One region of the Rossellomorea sp. H136 genome, then DNA from elsewhere that is predicted to be linked to it. Evidence: predicted binding sites of a transcription regulator. Region 1 holds the regulator's gene; the other holds the start of a gene.
The links. Region 1 encodes CtsR, which represses protease genes until heat stress. Its sites were predicted from a motif close to ATGGTCAATAAAGGTCAAACA; they were not measured.
Positions count from the first base shown of each region.

Region 2: a site for CtsR is predicted at 7,675-7,695, ahead of clpB (ATP-dependent chaperone ClpB). Genes of this name have one in related genera too.

Region 1 is NZ_CM166371.1:100,808-110,662, reverse strand. It holds gene mcsB (protein-arginine kinase McsB) at 1-357, opposite strand, end outside; gene mcsA (protein-arginine kinase activator protein McsA) at 354-902, opposite strand; gene ACYH0O_RS00570 (CtsR family transcriptional regulator) at 922-1,383, opposite strand; rRNA gene rrf (5S ribosomal RNA) at 2,024-2,140, opposite strand; rRNA gene ACYH0O_RS00560 (23S ribosomal RNA) at 2,244-5,179, opposite strand; rRNA gene ACYH0O_RS00555 (16S ribosomal RNA) at 5,404-6,955, opposite strand; tRNA gene ACYH0O_RS00550 (tRNA-Ala) at 7,119-7,194, opposite strand; tRNA gene ACYH0O_RS00545 (tRNA-Pro) at 7,203-7,279, opposite strand; tRNA gene ACYH0O_RS00540 (tRNA-Arg) at 7,287-7,363, opposite strand; tRNA gene ACYH0O_RS00535 (tRNA-Leu) at 7,388-7,476, opposite strand; tRNA gene ACYH0O_RS00530 (tRNA-Gly) at 7,482-7,556, opposite strand; tRNA gene ACYH0O_RS00525 (tRNA-Leu) at 7,565-7,649, opposite strand; tRNA gene ACYH0O_RS00520 (tRNA-Lys) at 7,704-7,779, opposite strand; tRNA gene ACYH0O_RS00515 (tRNA-Thr) at 7,811-7,886, opposite strand; tRNA gene ACYH0O_RS00510 (tRNA-Val) at 8,003-8,078, opposite strand; rRNA gene rrf (5S ribosomal RNA) at 8,093-8,209, opposite strand; rRNA gene ACYH0O_RS00500 (23S ribosomal RNA) at 8,313-9,855, opposite strand, start outside.
Region 2 is NZ_CM166371.1:1,700,848-1,710,702, reverse strand. It holds gene fabF (beta-ketoacyl-ACP synthase II) at 1-383, opposite strand, end outside; gene ACYH0O_RS08635 (beta-ketoacyl-ACP synthase III) at 428-1,360, opposite strand; gene ACYH0O_RS08630 (hypothetical protein) at 1,558-1,773, shown strand; gene ACYH0O_RS08625 (ComZ family protein) at 1,821-2,009, opposite strand; gene ACYH0O_RS08620 (BMP family ABC transporter substrate-binding protein) at 2,009-2,974, opposite strand; gene ACYH0O_RS08615 (hypothetical protein) at 3,089-3,805, opposite strand; gene ACYH0O_RS08610 (hydrolase) at 3,828-4,571, opposite strand; gene ACYH0O_RS08605 (YjzD family protein) at 4,860-5,027, shown strand; gene clpB (ATP-dependent chaperone ClpB) at 5,056-7,659, opposite strand; gene ACYH0O_RS08595 (YjzC family protein) at 7,819-7,998, opposite strand; gene ACYH0O_RS08590 (undecaprenyl-diphosphate phosphatase) at 8,203-9,012, shown strand; partial or broken gene ACYH0O_RS08585 (Crp/Fnr family transcriptional regulator) at 9,085-9,778, shown strand.

The DNA.
Region 1 (9,855 bases):
GTTTACCATTATGCTAATATCTTCTTCACTGGATAGAAGGACGGCCCCATAATTCGTGTCTTCAGCTAAGTTAGGACTAATAAGGTGTTTCTCCATCAATACCCTCTTTTGGAGAGGCTGAATCTCACTTGTAGCTAAAAATTCTAATTCTCCTAAATTCTTTGGGTATAAAGAGAGCTTATCCTTCACGCGATCCACGATCTCTTCAGCTTCTTCAGAAGAATATAAAGTGGAAAAACGAAAGGCCGTCATGTTTCTTGCGAGCCGGACCCGTGAACTAAGGACAATATCTGAATTCGGACCTTCTTCATTCATCCAGGAGCTAACAGCATTTTGTAAAAATTTCTCCAGACTCATCCTTTATCTCCTCCCTCTTTATGAACATCTTTCTCCAGGGAGCGAATTTCGTCTCGTATCTCTGCTGCTTTTTCGAACTCTTCATCCGCAATCATCCTTTGCAGATCCGATTTCAACTGCTGAATCTTTTTCTTGATGTGAATGGCTCCACCCATGCGTTCCGGAACCTTTCCGTGGTGCTCCACATTGCCACTATGAACACGCTTTAAAAGAGGAGTAAGTTCATCTTTAAACGTTTCATAGCAATGAGCACAGCCAAAGCGTCCTACATTAATGAATTGCTGAAAAGTCATTTTACACTTTTCACATTGTAATACCTCTGTCTTTGGAATTTCTGTTTCTTTTGCCTGCTTAAATGCAGGGGCTATATTAAGAAGACCTGCCAATAGGTTGTTCACAGAGAACCCGGAAGAAGAATCAAACATAAACATTTCACCCTTATCCTGAGCGCATTGTTCACATAAATGAACCTCTGTCTTTTCCCCATTTATCACCTTGGTAAAATGAAGGGTTGCAGGTCTTTCATTACACTCTTGACAAACCATCCTACTCACCTCTCAAAACTTACTCATACTTCAATGTATCCAGCATGGCTCTGAGCATTCTTCCCCTCAATACATCCCGTTCAGGTAAATCCACCATGATCACCGAACGGTCCATTACGCTCAGCATAATCTTCGCTTCCCGTTCAGAAATAATATCCTCTTCCACCAATCGAAACACAATATCTGCCGCCGTATTCTGACTGATGGTCTGTGTTATTAAAGCTACTAGCTGGTCAATAAGATGAACTTGATCGTGGGCCTTCACCTTCATGATTCGGATGTAGCCTCCGCCACCTCGTTTACTTTCTACTACATACCCTCGTTCTATCGTAAACCGGGTATTGATCACATAATTAATTTGAGAAGGAACACATTGAAACTTATCAGCGATCTCACTTCTTTTAATCTCGACTATCTCACTTTCATTCAGTTCTAAAACATTCTTTAAATAACGTTCAATGATGTCGGATATGTTCCTCATCAAACCTCCTCCTCATTTTGACTTTGACTATATTTGACTATAATTATACAACCGTGTTTTAAACTTTGCAATTATGAAGTATGACCTTAGAAGTTTTCCTGTTTTAGGAAGGTTTTAAACGTGAAAATGTGAGATTGTTGGATAGAAATAGGGAAATGGGGCATTGAGATTTTGTTGGGAAGTGTGGTGGTAAGGGCTGGGGGTTGTTTTTAGGGATGGGATGTTTGGAGGGAGTGCCGATTTGAAGTGTGATGGATGAGTGTAGAGGATATTGTGGTGGTGTATGATAAAGAAAGAGTAAAAATATATTAATTTGGATGGATCTTTTCTTAAAAGTTGTGGCTAGTCTGTGGGGAATATAGAAAATGCTTTTTTTGTATCAAAGCTGGTTTTTTTCAGAGGTGAACTGAGTGTTTATAGTCGTGGATTCGTGGTAATTGCGTCGTTTTCGGATATTATTGCGTCAGTTTTTCGTGTTATGCGTCTTTTACCAATCATCACCTAACCTCTAGTATGATTATCAACTAATTAAATTATCTTTTCCAAAGCTTAGCTGAATAGGGGATTGATGTTCAATCTACAATCTTATAAATTCAAACCACAAAAAAGAGTAACTCAATGAGCTACTCTTTTCACATTTGCCTGGCGACGTCCTACTCTCACAGGGGGAGATCCCCCAACTACCATCGGCGCTGAAGAGCTTAACTTCCGTGTTCGGCATGGGAACGGGTGTGACCTCTTCGCCATTGTCACCAGACGAATTATTCAATTGAAGGATTGTTCCTTCAAAACTAGATAAAGAATTGATGTCAAGAAAGCCGAATATCGACCAATTGTTGTTCATTTAAAAATGACTCTTTGTGGTTAAGTCCTCGATCGATTAGTATCAGTCAACTCCACATGTCGCCATGCTTCCATCTCTGACCTATCTACCTAGTCATCTTCTAGGGATCTTACTCACATACGTGATGGGAAATCTCATCTCGAGGGGGGCTTCATGCTTAGATGCTTTCAGCACTTATCCCTTCCGCACATAGCTACCCAGCGATGCCTTTGGCAAGACAACTGGTACACCAGCGGTGCGTCCATCCCGGTCCTCTCGTACTAAGGACAGCTCCTCTCAAATTTCCTGCGCCCACGACGGATAGGGACCGAACTGTCTCACGACGTTCTGAACCCAGCTCGCGTACCGCTTTAATGGGCGAACAGCCCAACCCTTGGGACCGACTACAGCCCCAGGATGCGATGAGCCGACATCGAGGTGCCAAACCTCCCCGTCGATGTGGACTCTTGGGGGAGATAAGCCTGTTATCCCCGGGGTAGCTTTTATCCGTTGAGCGATGGCCCTTCCATGCGGAACCACCGGATCACTAAGCCCGACTTTCGTCCCTGCTCGACTTGTAGGTCTCGCAGTCAAGCTCCCTTGTGCCTTTACACTCTGCGAATGATTTCCAACCATTCTGAGGGAACCTTTGGGCGCCTCCGTTACTCTTTAGGAGGCGACCGCCCCAGTCAAACTGCCCACCTGACACTGTCTCCCACCCCGATAAGGGGCGCGGGTTAGAATTTCAATACAGCCAGGGTAGTATCCCACCGATGCCTCCACCGAAGCTGGCGCTCCGGCTTCCAAGGCTCCTACCTATCCTGTACAAGCTGTACCAAAATTCAATATCAGGCTACAGTAAAGCTCCACGGGGTCTTTCCGTCCTGTCGCGGGTAACCTGCATCTTCACAGGTACTATAATTTCACCGAGTCTCTCGTTGAGACAGTGCCCAGATCGTTACGCCTTTCGTGCGGGTCGGAACTTACCCGACAAGGAATTTCGCTACCTTAGGACCGTTATAGTTACGGCCGCCGTTTACTGGGGCTTCGATTCGCACCTTCGCTTGCGCTAAGCACTCCTCTTAACCTTCCAGCACCGGGCAGGCGTCAGCCCCTATACTTCGCCTTACGGCTTCGCAGAGACCTGTGTTTTTGCTAAACAGTCGCCTGGGCCTATTCACTGCGGCTCTCTCGGGCTTGCACCCTACCAGAGCACCCCTTCTCCCGAAGTTACGGGGTCATTTTGCCGAGTTCCTTAACGAGAGTTCTCTCGCTCACCTTAGGATTCTCTCCTCGCCTACCTGTGTCGGTTTGCGGTACGGGCACCTTTTTCCTCGCTAGAGGCTTTTCTTGGCAGTGTGGAATCAGGAACTTCGCTACTATAATTCGCTCGCTATCACAGCTCAGCCTTCACGATGATGGGATTTGCCTCATCATCAGCCTAACTGCTTAGACGCACATATCCAGCAGTGCGCTTACCCTATCCTCCTGCGTCCCCCCATTGCTCAAACGGAAAAGAGGTGGTACAGGAATATCAACCTGTTGTCCATCGTCTACGCCTATCGGCCTCGACTTAGGTCCCGACTAACCCTGAGCGGACGAGCCTTCCTCAGGAAACCTTAGGCATTCGGTGGATGGGATTCTCACCCATCTTTCGCTACTCATACCGGCATTCTCACTTCTAAGCACTCCACCAGTCCTTACGGTCTAGCTTCGCAGTCCTTAGAACGCTCTCCTACCACTGACACCTAAAGGTGTCAATCCACAGCTTCGGTGATACGTTTAGCCCCGGTACATTTTCGGCGCAGAGTCACTCGACCAGTGAGCTATTACGCACTCTTTAAATGGTGGCTGCTTCTAAGCCAACATCCTGGTTGTCTAAGCAACTCCACATCCTTTTCCACTTAACGTATACTTTGGGACCTTAGCTGGTGGTCTGGGCTGTTTCCCTTTCGACTACGGATCTTATCACTCGCAGTCTGACTCCCATGGATAAGTCTTTGGCATTCGGAGTTTGTCTGAATTCGGTAACCCGATGAGGGCCCCTAGTCCAAACAGTGCTCTACCTCCAAGACTCTTACACATGAGGCTAGCCCTAAAGCTATTTCGGAGAGAACCAGCTATCTCCAAGTTCGATTGGAATTTCTCCGCTACCCACACCTCATCCCCGCACTTTTCAACGTGCGTGGGTTCGGACCTCCATTCAGTGTTACCTGAACTTCATCCTGGACATGGGTAGATCACCTGGTTTCGGGTCTACGACCACATACTCAATTCGCCCTATTCAGACTCGCTTTCGCTGCGGCTCCGTCTCATCGACTTAACCTTGCATGGGATCGTAACTCGCCGGTTCATTCTACAAAAGGCACGCCATCACCCGTTAACGGGCTCTGACTACTTGTAGGCACACGGTTTCAGGTTCTATTTCACTCCCCTTCCGGGGTGCTTTTCACCTTTCCCTCACGGTACTGGTTCACTATCGGTCACTAGGGAGTATTTAGCCTTGGGAGATGGTCCTCCCAGCTTCCGACGGGATTTCACGTGTCCCGCCGTACTCAGGATCCACTCAAGAGAGAATGAAGTTTCAACTACAGGGTTGTTACCTTCTTTGACGAGCCTTTCCAGACTTCTTCGTCTACTTCATTCCTTTGTAACTCCGTATAGAGTGTCCTACAACCCCAAGAGGCAAGCCTCTTGGTTTGGGCTACATCCCGTTTCGCTCGCCGCTACTCAGGGAATCGCAATTGCTTTCTCTTCCTCCAGGTACTTAGATGTTTCAGTTCCCTGGGTCTGCCTTCCATACTCTATGTATTCAAGTAAGGATATTGTTCCATTACGAACAATGGGTTCCCCCATTCGGAAATCTCTGGATCAAAGCTCACTTACAGCTCCCCAAAGCATATCGGTGTTAGTCCCGTCCTTCGTCGGCTCCTAGTGCCAAGGCATCCACCGTGCGCCCTTCATAACTTAACCGAATTGGTTGTTACATCAGGTTTAAAACCTAAAATGGCGATACTCGGTAATTTCTTGACTATCAATTTATCTTTATCTAGTTTTCAAAGAACAAACACATTTTGATCTCGTAAGAGACAAAAAGTTTTGATGGATGGTTATTTTGCTTTCGCAAAAAACCTTATTAAACCATCAAAACTGAACAAAACTTCGACGTGTCAAACGTTTTAGTAAATCTTCCTTAGAAAGGAGGTGATCCAGCCGCACCTTCCGATACGGCTACCTTGTTACGACTTCACCCCAATCATCTGTCCCACCTTAGGCGGCTGGCTCCAAAAGGTTACCTCACCGACTTCGGGTGTTACAAACTCTCGTGGTGTGACGGGCGGTGTGTACAAGGCCCGGGAACGTATTCACCGCGGCATGCTGATCCGCGATTACTAGCGATTCCAGCTTCATGTAGGCGAGTTGCAGCCTACAATCCGAACTGAGAACGGTTTTATGGGATTGGCTAAACCTCGCGGTCTTGCTGCCCTTTGTACCGTCCATTGTAGCACGTGTGTAGCCCAGGTCATAAGGGGCATGATGATTTGACGTCATCCCCACCTTCCTCCGGTTTGTCACCGGCAGTCATCTTAGAGTGCCCAACTGAATGCTGGCAACTAAGATCAAGGGTTGCGCTCGTTGCGGGACTTAACCCAACATCTCACGACACGAGCTGACGACAACCATGCACCACCTGTCACTCTGTCCCCCGAAGGGGAAAGCCCTATCTCTAGGGTTGTCAGAGGATGTCAAGACCTGGTAAGGTTCTTCGCGTTGCTTCGAATTAAACCACATGCTCCACCGCTTGTGCGGGCCCCCGTCAATTCCTTTGAGTTTCAGTCTTGCGACCGTACTCCCCAGGCGGAGTGCTTAATGCGTTAGCTGCAGCACTAAGGGGCGGAAACCCCCTAACACTTAGCACTCATCGTTTACGGCGTGGACTACCAGGGTATCTAATCCTGTTTGCTCCCCACGCTTTCGCGCCTCAGTGTCAGTTACAGACCAGAAAGTCGCCTTCGCCACTGGTGTTCCTCCAAATATCTACGCATTTCACCGCTACACTTGGAATTCCACTTTCCTCTTCTGCACTCAAGTTCCCCAGTTTCCAATGACCCTCCACGGTTGAGCCGTGGGCTTTCACATCAGACTTAAGAAACCACCTGCGCGCGCTTTACGCCCAATAATTCCGGACAACGCTTGCCACCTACGTATTACCGCGGCTGCTGGCACGTAGTTAGCCGTGGCTTTCTGGTTAGGTACCGTCAAGGTACCGCCCTATTCGAACGGTACTTGTTCTTCCCTAACAACAGAGTTTTACGATCCGAAAACCTTCATCACTCACGCGGCGTTGCTCCGTCAGACTTTCGTCCATTGCGGAAGATTCCCTACTGCTGCCTCCCGTAGGAGTCTGGGCCGTGTCTCAGTCCCAGTGTGGCCGATCACCCTCTCAGGTCGGCTACGCATCGTCGCCTTGGTGAGCCGTTACCTCACCAACTAGCTAATGCGCCGCGGGTCCATCTGTAAGTGATAGCTAAAAGCCACCTTTCAACATTTCCTCATGCGAGGAAATGAGTTATCCGGTATTAGCCCCGGTTTCCCGGAGTTATCCCAGTCTTACAGGCAGGTTACCCACGTGTTACTCACCCGTCCGCCGCTGATTGATGGGAGCAAGCTCCCATCAATCCGCTCGACTTGCATGTATTAGGCACGCCGCCAGCGTTCGTCCTGAGCCAGGATCAAACTCTCCGATAAAAGTTTGAATAGCTCTTTAAAAATAAATCTAGAATTAACGTTGACGTATTGTCTTGTTTTGTTCAGTTTTCAAGGTTCAATGTGTAAGTGCTTCTGTTTGAAGCGACTTGATTATCATATCATTTTCACCCAGTGAGTGTCAATGTTTTTTTAAAAAACTTTTTGGTGGAGCCTAGCGGGATCGAACCGCTGACCTCCTGCGTGCAAAGCAGGCGCTCTCCCAGCTGAGCTAAGGCCCCAAATAAGGTGGTCGGGAAGACAGGATTCGAACCTGCGACCCCTTGGTCCCAAACCAAGTGCTCTACCAAGCTGAGCTACTTCCCGATCTATATGGCGCGCCCGAGAGGAGTCGAACCCCTAACCTTTTGATCCGTAGTCAAACGCTCTATCCAATTGAGCTACGGGCGCTAAATGATTTTTTATAAGAAACAATGGTGCCGAGGACCGGAATCGAACCGGTACGGTAGTCACCTACCGCAGGATTTTAAGTCCTGTGCGTCTGCCAGTTCCGCCACCCCGGCAAGTCTGGAGCGGAAGACGGGATTCGAACCCGCGACCCCCACCTTGGCAAGGTGGTGTTCTACCACTGAACTACTTCCGCGAAATAAATGGTGCGGGTGAAGGGACTTGAACCCCCACGCCTTGCGGCGCCAGATCCTAAGTCTGGTGCGTCTGCCAATTCCGCCACACCCGCATGGTGTTTTGCTGTCGCAAAAACGATAAAATACTTTGCGTAAACAAAAATTTATGGTGAGCCATGAAGGATTCGAACCTTCGACCCTCTGATTAAAAGTCAGATGCTCTACCAACTGAGCTAATGGCTCTCAATAAAATGAGACAAAATAAAAAAACCAATGGTGCCGGCAAGAGGACTTGAACCCCCAACCTACTGATTACAAGTCAGTTGCTCTACCAGTTGAGCTACACCGGCATATTCACTTTCATATGAAGTCTTAATGGAAAGTTACTTCACAGAAGCAGTTCAAGGAAAGATATTTTGCTGGCGCAAAAATAAAATGAAGTTTATTTTACTTTCGTAAAAAAACTTGGTGGAGGATGACGGGATCGAACCGCCGACCCTCTGCTTGTAAGGCAGATGCTCTCCCAGCTGAGCTAATCCTCCGTAATATATATATCGCCTGGCGACGTCCTACTCTCACAGGGGGAGATCCCCCAACTACCATCGGCGCTGAAGAGCTTAACTTCCGTGTTCGGCATGGGAACGGGTGTGACCTCTTCGCCATTGTCACCAGACGAATTATTCAATTGAAGGATTGTTCCTTCAAAACTAGATAAAGAATTGATGTCAAGAAAGCCGAATATCGACCCATTGTTGTTCATTTAAAAATGACTCTTTGTGGTTAAGTCCTCGATCGATTAGTATCAGTCAACTCCACATGTCGCCATGCTTCCATCTCTGACCTATCTACCTAGTCATCTTCTAGGGATCTTACTCACATACGTGATGGGAAATCTCATCTCGAGGGGGGCTTCATGCTTAGATGCTTTCAGCACTTATCCCTTCCGCACATAGCTACCCAGCGATGCCTTTGGCAAGACAACTGGTACACCAGCGGTGCGTCCATCCCGGTCCTCTCGTACTAAGGACAGCTCCTCTCAAATTTCCTGCGCCCACGACGGATAGGGACCGAACTGTCTCACGACGTTCTGAACCCAGCTCGCGTACCGCTTTAATGGGCGAACAGCCCAACCCTTGGGACCGACTACAGCCCCAGGATGCGATGAGCCGACATCGAGGTGCCAAACCTCCCCGTCGATGTGGACTCTTGGGGGAGATAAGCCTGTTATCCCCGGGGTAGCTTTTATCCGTTGAGCGATGGCCCTTCCATGCGGAACCACCGGATCACTAAGCCCGACTTTCGTCCCTGCTCGACTTGTAGGTCTCGCAGTCAAGCTCCCTTGTGCCTTTACACTCTGCGAATGATTTCCAACCATTCTGAGGGAACCTTTGGGCGCCTCCGTTACTCTTTAGGAGGCGACCGCCCCAGTCAAACTGCCCACCTGACACTGTCTCCCACCCCGATAAGGGGCGCGGGTTAGAATTTCAATACAGCCAGGGTAGTATCCCACCGATGCCTCCACCGAAGCTGGCGCTCCGGCTTCCAAGGCTCCTACCTATCCTGTACAAGCTGTACCAAAATTCAATATCAGGCTACAGTAAAGCTCCACGGGGTCTTTCCGTCCTGTCGCGGGTAACCTGCATCTTCACAGGTACTATAATTTCACCGAGTCTCTCGTTGAGACAGTGCCCAGATCGTTACGCCTTTCGTGCGGGTCGGAACTTACCCGACAAGGAATTTCGCTACCTTAGGACCGTTATAGTTACGGCCGCCGTTTACTGGGGCTTCGATTCGCACCTTCGCTTGCGCTAAGCACTCCTCTTAACCTTCCAGCACCGGGCAGGCGTCAGCCCCTATACTTCGCCTTACGGCTTCGCAGAGACCTGTGTTTTTGCTAAACAGTCGCCTGGGCCTATTCACTGCGGCTCTCTCGGGCTTGCACCCTACCAGAGCACCCCTTCTCCCGAAGTTACGGGGTCATTTTGCCGAGTTCCTTAACGAGAGTTCTCTCGCTCACCTTAGGATTCTCTCCTCGCCTACCTGTGTCGGTTTGCGGTACGGGCACCTTTTTCCTCGCTAGAGGCTTTTCTTGGCAGTGTGGAATCAGGAACTTCGCTACTATAATTCGCTCGCTATCACAGCTCAGCCTTCACGATGATGGGATTTGCCTCATCATCAGCCTAACTGCTTAGACGCACATATCCAGCAGTGCGCTTACCCTATCCTCCTGCGTCCCCCCATTGCTCAAACGGAAAAGAGGTGGTACAGGAATATCAACCTGTTGTCCATCGTCTACGCCTATCGGCCTCGACTTAGGTC
Region 2 (9,855 bases), 1.6 Mb from region 1:
TACCCTCGCTTTTGGAAGGTTTCATATTGCTGTTCGAACGTTTCCATTCCACCAATACCCGAACCGATCCACACGCCGACGCGGTGAGCGATTTCGTCTGTAATGTCGAGCTTGGAATCTTTGACAGCCATTAACGATGCTGCAATCGCATAATGAGTGAAGCGATCCATTTTTCTCGCTTCTTTTTTTTCGACACCGAAATCCTCGATATTGAAATCTTTCAATTCTGCTGCCACTTTGGCTGGATAATCATCTGCATTTAAGCGCGTTAACGGACCTACACCCGTTTTCCCTGCTAAAATATTCGCCCACGTTGATTCAACATCATTACCTAACGGGGTAACACTTCCCAATCCTGTTACGACTACACGTTTCTTGTTCATTTATTCCATCTCCTTTGTCTGCAAGTTATAGAAGAGAGTTCTATTTATTTGCCCCAGCGCATGATAATAGCGCCCCAGGTTAAACCGCCGCCGAATCCTACCATGACGACTACATCATTTTCTTTCACTCTTCCTGCTTCTAAATCTTCCACTAAAGAAACAGGGATGGAAGCTGCTGAAGTATTCCCGTATTTATTTACAGTTTTAGACATCTTTTCAATAGGCAATTCCAATCGTTGCCTTGCTGCTTCCATAATACGGATATTAGCTTGGTGAGGAATTAAGAAATCAACATCTTCTTTCTTTAAGCCTGCTTTTTCAATGACATTCACACTCGATTCGCCCATTTGACGAACGGCAAATTTAAAAACTTCTCGTCCATTCATGATGATGTTTTCTTCCTGGTACAAATGCTTTGCACCCGATCCGTCTGCACCTAATTCAAAGGCAAGTATTCCCTTATCATCGGGAACCGGTCCAAGTACCGCTGCACCTGCTGCGTCCCCGAACAGAACAGCAGTATTCCGGTCATCCCAATCTGTGACCTTGGATAACTTTTCAACTCCTATAACGAGTACATGCTTATACGCACCATTGTCGATAAACTGCTTTGCCGTAATCATACCATACATAAATCCGGCACATGCAGCACTTATATCCATCGCAGCTGCTTTTTTTGCTCCTAATCTTTCTTGAAGTAAGCATGCTACAGATGGAAATGGCTGGTCAGGTGTCACCGTAGCCACTAGGATCAGATCAATTTCTTCTGCCGAAATATCTGCATCCGCAATGGCCGTTTTTGCTGCTTCGTACGCCATGTCTGATGTGTCTGTTTCATTATCTGCTATTCTTCGCTCTTCAATGCCCGTTCTCGTACGAATCCATTCGTCAGATGTATCCACCATTTTCTCAAGATCTGCATTGGTTACGATTTTCTCTGGAAGGTAACGCCCAATTCCAATAATTCCTGTATTCATACCGGCATTCCCTACTTTCTTTTTATGTTTTTTTCTTATTCTTTAGTTTATTATCAATTATTATGACTTGGTACTAATTTTATCGAAGATTTCTACTTTCTGCAATTATTTTTTCTTTTCCCTTTCTTCTATGCGTTTGACTATACTCGTACAACCCCCCTTTCATAGGTTACATAGTAGGTAGAGGGGGTGAGGAAATGTCTGAAGAAAAGAAGCTGCATCCATTTGATCAGATGATGTATGGAGGAAGGATCCGAAAAAAAGAAGCGGCTCCTTCTCAGGAAAAGCGTGAAGGCAGCAATGAAGGAGGATCATTACTCGATGGCGTTCACTCCATGATGAATTCCATCGATGAACTGAAACCACTCTATAAGAAAATCAGTCCATTATTAAAGCAATGGAATATTAAATAAAAAAAAACGGTTCATTGAAAAATTCAATGAACCGTTTTACTGTACACTCACTCTTTATGTAAGGCATCCTGTTTCCCTAATTCATAGGCTTCACTCATGACTTGTGTAAATAGCGTCATGAATGGTTGCAGCATTTCGGGAGTGAACTCAACACCCGCTTGATCCAGTTGCTCTTTTGCTTGTGGGAAGTACTTCATGGCAATCTGCATGAACTCCATCGTTTTGTCTTGATTCATTACTTCGATTCCTTTCCGTTCGGCAATTTGCCTGTTTCGATGTAGGCTTGAACATGTTGCTTCATCTCAGCTTGAAAATCTTCTGGAATGATAGGACTATATTTACCCATGGAAATGACTCCGTCTTCAAAATCAAATTCGAGGTTTCCAGAATCGAGTTCGCCTTTCGCGAATCTTTCCGCAACTATACTATACAGTTTATCTGCATGCTGCACAGTACTCGTTAATACCGTGGATTCACCTAAATCTGATTGATCCGAGACATAGCCAATGGCATAGAGACCCTTTTCCTTCAGTTTTTCGATTACAGCTACATTATAGCCGTCACCTGCAGGATATACAACATCGACACGTTGATTCATTAATCCCTCCAACTTTTCGAAGGCAATATCTTGATCATTCCAGTGATTGGTGTACTCGACAATGAGCTCCGTTTCACTATCTTGGTATTTCACTCCATCTATAAACCCTTGAACCTCAGGTTGCCATTCAAAAGCAGCAATCACCCCGACTATATTCGTATTGGTTTGATAAGCTGCTGTCATGCCTCCGAAGAAGCCCATTGCATAGCCCTTAAATTGTAGGCTTGTTGTATTCTCCTCTGTGGCATCCCCATTAAAGCTTACAAAATGGATGGTGGGATAATCACCGGAAAGGGTGTTAAATATCCCGGAATATTCACTTCCGTGGCCAAACACTAAGGTAACATCATCATCACTGTACTCTTTTACCGCTTGTTTAATTGATGTATCATTTTTTATGCTCTCTTTATAGAAAACGTCTGCATTGTAATCGGATTGAATTTTCAATAATCCTTTGTAACCTTTTGTTCCCCATACTCCATCGCTTACGGTTTCCGGAACCAGTAAACCAACATTTTCTATTTCAACGCTGTCTCCTGTTGAACAACCACTTATTCCAATAAGGAATACAATCATGAAAATGGTGTAAAATTTCTTACTCATGTGCAGCAACTCCTTTAAAGCCCGTGCAGCATCTATAAAAAAGAATCAATAGCAAATTATTACATCATATTTATTTTACCCTCATCCCTATCCACAAGGAAAGAAAAAGTTTTCTTATTCCTGAATTTCATGCAAATGAATGCCCCTTAATTGTTCTTTAATGACCGATTCATGAGACTTGGACGGCTTGACGATAAGCTCTTTTCCATTTGGTTCGGCATCCATTCTGACGGGAGTAAAAGACTTCTTCGTTACATACGATAAGGCTTCCTTCCAGCTTTGATTTGAGAGTGCTTTCACCTTATAGATTTCTCCTGAATTGGATGAATGCTTTATTATAGATCGGGCAGCGTCCTTTACATAGATCGCTCCACTTGGATCATCAATGTATGGAGAGTCACCATCTTCTCCATTTAAAAGTTGAGCGAACAGAAATTCTGTCGGCTGGTGAATTCCGTACAGAGTTGGAAGGTAGAAAACTGTTCCTTCATTGCATTTTTGATCTCTGTCTAGATTGGAATAGATTCGAATGATCGAGAGGGGTTGTTCAATTTTTGACAGCAGCCCTTCTACTTCTGACAAGTAACTTACTTTATCTTCTCTTACCTGATCATAGTATGGAAGGAACACACTGCATCCTGATTGTACTTCCTTATCCCAGTCGTCATAAGGAACATATTGAATGTTTGAGTTCCTTCCAATTCCTAACCACTTTTCCTCTGTTTCTTTTGTTTCATCCACTGCCGTTACGGTCCATCCATTCTCAAGAAGGGCATCACAAAGCTCAAATCCCAAAAACTTTTGAGCGGCAAATACGAATGCATGATTCAAGTCAATCACTCCAATGTGTTTGTTATAACTCTTTCTCATGTAAAGAAAAGTATGAAGCAAATTTCCTTCCCAGAGAAGCACGTTTTTCAGGGAGTACAAAGAACAAATCCGTTGATGTGCCTTTTTCTAAACGCTCCGTATATATATCTTTTATGAGAGTGAATTGATTTTTATAACGATTAAGAGTCGTTGATTGAACAATGTAAAGCGGAATCGAGATATTTTTAAATACTTCGTAGTCCTTCGATTGTTGACTGATGAAGGATTCGCACTCCTCCTCTTTCAATCGAAACGTGTGTGAGAGTTCTTTTATTATCTTTTTATAAAAGAACTTCTGTTCCTTCTCTTGTTCCAGATGATCATATAAAGACACGCAAGGTGCAAGCATAACTGCACTTCTAATGTCCTGCTCCATTTTCGGATAGAGGTCTTTCAATACCAAAGCCCCCATTCCTTCAGCCAATATATGAATCTTTCCATTAATGATTTCATTTCGTTTCACATGCTGATAAAGTCGTTTGGCTAACTGCACGGCTTGATTGCTACCCCAATTCGCTCCGTAAAGATTACTATAATACACAATGTAGCCTTTGGCGGTCAGTTCTTGAATCCACTTGTAACGTGCCTCATGTTGAACCCAAAAGCTGCTCTTATCATCTACATAGTGATGGGAATCTCCTATTACCATTACAGCGAATCCATTTGGGCGTTCAGGATAATGAATCATGCACCACTCTTGCTCTAATTGAAACAATCGCTGATACATTAGAATTTCTCCTTTTACATAGTAAGTCATTATAGTTTATGTAAGGAGACAACATTGGTAAGGGAGATAGCCCAAAGAACCTTTGATATTTGCAAATTTAGTTAAAAAAGAGAGTATCCCTAAAGAGATTTTTACCGGTATATGATAAGGTTTACATTTCACAGATTAGTCATTTATTAATTCATGAACCTGTGGTAAGATAAAAAAGATTGAAATTGGTTAGAACACTCTAATAATGTATTAGTTGATTACATAGGAATGAGGTGACTTGACGTGAGATTTTTCTGGATGTTTTTCTGGGCATTTGCTCTGACTGAAATGTTAACTTACGTTGTAAGTTCAATGAATGGAATTGCTTTTCACTTTGAAACAGGATTAATTATATCGGTTTGTGTAACGATATTAGTATTCCTTATCACGCTTGTTATACCAAACGAGCCAGTCGAAAAGCACTAAAAAAAGCAGCCAAGTCCGGCTGCTTTTTTTATTTATCCTTCTTAATGATCGATATACCGTTCTCTCCTCTGTCGATGGTAATGGTTTCGTTTGACCTGATATTTCCTGCTATCAGTTCTCTTGCCAGTTTGGTTTCGATTTCTCTCTGCAAATACCTTTTCAAAGGGCGTGCACCATAAACCGGATCAAAAGCTTCCTGTGCTATATATTCTTTTGCACCTTCCGTTAATGACAATGATATAAGCTGTTCTTCCACTCGGTTTTGCAAGTCTTCTACTAGCTTATCGATGATCCCTTTTATATTCTCAATGCTCAATGGTTTAAAGAGAATAATGTCGTCTACCCGGTTAAGGAATTCCGGTCTGAAAGAGGAACGAAGCTGACTCATGACCAGATTCTTCGTTTCTATATCAATTTCCTCTTCCCCCTTATTCCGTTCAAGAAGATGAGAGGACCCGATGTTAGAGGTCATAATGATAACCGTGTTCTTACAATCAACTGTCCTTCCTTGAGAATCGGTTATCCTCCCATCATCGAGCATTTGCAGAAGAATATTGAATACTTCTGGATGAGCTTTCTCAATTTCATCAAGTAGGATGACCGAATACGGTTTGCGTCTGATCGCTTCTGTCAGCTGGCCGCCTTCTTCATAACCAACATAACCTGGAGGTGCACCAATCAAGCGTGAAACCGCATGCTTCTCCATATATTCAGACATATCAATCCGAATTATCTGTTCCTCACTATCAAATAACGTGTGAGCAAGTGTCTTCGCAAGTTCTGTCTTCCCTACTCCCGTTGGACCCAAGAAAATGAATGAACCAATTGGACGATTCGGATCTTTAATACCTGCTCTCGCACGAATAACGGCGTCACTTACTAATTGAACAGCCTCATCCTGCCCGATCACCCTTTCATGCAAAATGCGATCAAGTTTTAACAGCTTCTCCCTTTCACCTTCTACAAGCTTAGTGATCGGTATCCCTGTCCATCTTGCTACAATATTTGCCACTTCATCCTCCGTCACTTCTTCACGCAGCAACCGCCCTTCCTGCTCTTTCATCATCTCAGACTCAACAGCAACAAGTTCTTTTTCCATAGCTGGAATCCTGCCGTGACGAAGCTCAGCAGCTTTATTCAGATCATAATCACTTTCAGCTTCTTCGAGTAAACGCCTGAGCTTCTCCAGTTCTTCCCGCTTCTCCTGGACGATCCCTATGCTTTCTTTCTCCTGCTGCCATTTTAACTTCATCGTATTCGCTTTTTCCTTCAGATTGCTTAAATCTTCACGAATTCGATCCAGGCGTTCAAGACTGGCAGAATCCTTTTCATTATTTAAAGCAGCTTCTTCAATTTCCAGCTGCATCACTTTACGTGTCACTTCATCCAGTTCTGATGGCATCGAGTCAATTTCCGTCCTGATCATCGCACATGCCTCGTCGATTAAGTCTATTGCTTTGTCCGGCAAGAAACGGTCGGATATATAGCGATCGGAAAGTCTTGAAGCTGCCACAATGGCCCGGTCATGAATATTTACTCCATGATGAATTTCAAATCGTTCCTTTAAGCCCCTTAGAATAGATATCGTATCTTCCACATTTGGTTCCTGAACGAGTACTTGTTGGAAACGTCTTTCCAAAGCGGGATCCTTTTCAATGTACTTACGGTATTCATTGAGCGTGGTAGCACCTATACAATGAAGTTCTCCCCTCGCAAGCATCGGCTTTAAGATATTCCCCGCATCCATCGCTCCTTCCGTTTTCCCTGCTCCAACAATCGTATGGAGTTCATCAATGAAAAGAAGAATGCGTCCCTCACTCTTTTTCACTTCCTGCAATACAGCCTTTAAGCGTTCCTCAAACTCACCCCTGAACTTGGCACCTGCAACTAAAGAGCTCATATCTAATTCGAAGATGGTTTTATCTTTCAAGCCTTCCGGGACATCTTTTCTGACAATCCGCTGTGCAAGTCCTTCAACGATGGCCGTCTTACCGACACCGGGCTCTCCTATGAGGACAGGATTATTTTTCGTTTTACGGGAAAGGATTCGAACCACGTGGCGGATTTCACTGTCCCTGCCTATGACCGGATCTATTCTTCCCGACTTGACCTCCGCAACAAGATCCCTTCCATATCTTTTCAACGCCTCATATTTCACTTCAGGATTCTGTGTGGTCACCTTGCTCCCTCCTCTAATTGTCTCAATGATCTCCTTAAATTCTTTTTCTGTTACATTGTGTTTTGTTAAGTATGTCGTAACCGGGTGGTTCTTTTGGTTGAATAGCCCAAGGGCAAGATGTTCGATCGAGATATAGTCATCTTTCCATTTAGCCTTTAATGCATCACTATCTTGCATAAGCTGATGGATATCTCTTGCAAAAAACCGGCCATACTGCAGACCATCCCCCTCTACAGAAGGGATTCCGTTTAACTTGTCATCGATCCAATTCTTTAAGTCTTCTACGTCTACTCCTGCACGCTCATAGATCGTTCTGAGAAAACTGTCTTCTGAGCTGAGGAGTGATTTCCACAAATGAAAAAGGGTAATATCTGTATGTAGTCTTTCTTTAGCTGTCTCTCCCGCCAAAGCCAATCCTTCTTGAATGTTGTGAGTCATATTATCAAAATTCATCGTGCTACACCTCGCATTTTGACCTTTATTGACCTTTCCATCTATTATATATCTTTCATGGAAAAAGGAAAAGAAAAAGGAACAAGGAAAGCCTCCTATAGACGTCACCATCCTTACTAAGGTGGGTTGCCGTCACGGCATCCTTGTTCCCTTATGGGGTTAAGGTTTTCTCATATACGTCCATAGACGATTATGGTTGGAGTTTTCAGGAAATCGGTCCCCCGCATTTAATCGTAGTTTCTGCGGATTTTTCACCATACTCCCAGTTTCACCAATTTCGATATATTCACCATTATTAGGTGCTTTTTCTCCAGCTTTGAACTGTCGTGACTGGCCCATTCTTACCCCTCCTTTTCGAAGCGATGCTTCCTTACTATTTTTCTACAAGGCTGAGCATTCATGCATGCCAGATGAAGGATATCAGAATGCTTTATATGATAAACAAGTTACGGTTCGGTTAACATTTGGAAAAAGGCTTTACAGTCTTTCCCTTTATGGTGTTAAATTAAAAACTGTGGAGAAAAAAAGCTTGGAGGAAACACAATGGATTTTTATCTGATTATGAAATATTTATTTTTAGGGATTTTTCAAGGGTTTACTGAACCAATCCCGATTTCATCCAGTGGGCATTTATTATTAGCCCAGCATTTCCTTGGAATCAAGGATGCTACCCTAACATTTGAAATGCTGGTTAATACGGCTTCGTTAGTGGCTGTACTCATTATTTACCGTGAAGATATCATGCGCCTGGTCGTGAATGGCTTAGGCTATTTCAAACATAAAACACCAGAAACGAAACGTGATTTTCATTTCATTGTTTACTTATTGATTGGTACTATCCCTGCCGGGGTGATTGGTGTATTATTTGGTGACGTGATTGAGAAAAATTTAACTTATGTATGGACAGTAGGGGTTACTTTAATTATTACCGGTATTGCCTTGTGGTTAATCCGTAACCTTCGAGGTAGAAAAAACGATGGCGACTTAAATGTGAAAGACGCTATCATTATCGGTCTTGCCCAGGCAGTAGCCCTTATCCCTGGAATCAGTCGTTCAGGTGCAACCATTGTTGCGGCAATGGCAAGCGGGATGAAAGCTGAAACGGCATTACGATTCTCTTTCCTGCTCTATATCCCTGTAAGTGTCGGGGTTATGGTATTCGGAATAAGTGATTTGATCAAGGATCCGAACCTTGCTTCAATGGCCATTCCTTACTTAGTCGCGTTTATTGCGTCTCTTATTGCTTCATACTTCTCTTTAAAATGGTTCATGAATATTATGGCTAAAGGTAACCTGAAATATTTTGCCATTTACTGTGCCGTTGTCGGAGCTGCTGTTTTAATTTTCGCGTAAATCACTTCTAACTGTCTGTTTCCTTTGGTAGGCTTTAAGAATAAGACATTACGATGGAAATGAAGTGATCTCATGAGTGAAAATCTAGAAGTTCCTTCCGGTATTAAACAATTATTTTTCGAGAAAAAAACGTTGAAAACCGTTAAAAAAGGAACTTTCCTGTTTCAAGAGGGGAAACCAGCTCACGAGTTATACTTAATCAAAAGTGGTCGAGTTCAGATCAGCAAAGTGATTCCTGATGGCCGGGAGTTGTCATTACGCATATGTTCAAGTGACGATGTGATCGGGGAGTTAACGTTATTTACCGAAGAAGCTTACTATATGCTCAGTGCAAAAATCCTTGAGGATACGGAGACTTATGTACTTCCTAAAGAAGCCTTTGAAGATAAGCTATCCGGTAATAACGGTCTGACAATCCAATGGCTAAAATGGATTCAAATTCAAAATCAACAAAATCAAACGAAGTTTCGGGATCTGGTTCTTCATGGAAAAAAAGGTGCACTCTACTCAACACTGATCCGTATGTCCAACAGCTATGGAAAAACCGTTGAAAATGGCATACTGATTGATTTTCCGTTAACCAATCAGGAGCTGGCCAATTTCTGTGGTTCCTCAAGGGAAGTCGTGAATCGGTTTACTTAGTGAATTGAAGAAAGACAATATCCTGGTGTGGGAAAAAGGATATTTCACGATACTTGATTTGAATTTTCTCAAAGATGAAATCGATTGTGAAAACTGTCCGGTTTCGATTTGTAGGATTGACTGATGACCGATGCATGAATAAAGCCGAGGATGCAGTAGAGGTACTGCATCCTCGGCTTTTTACTTGTCCAGCTCCGGCGG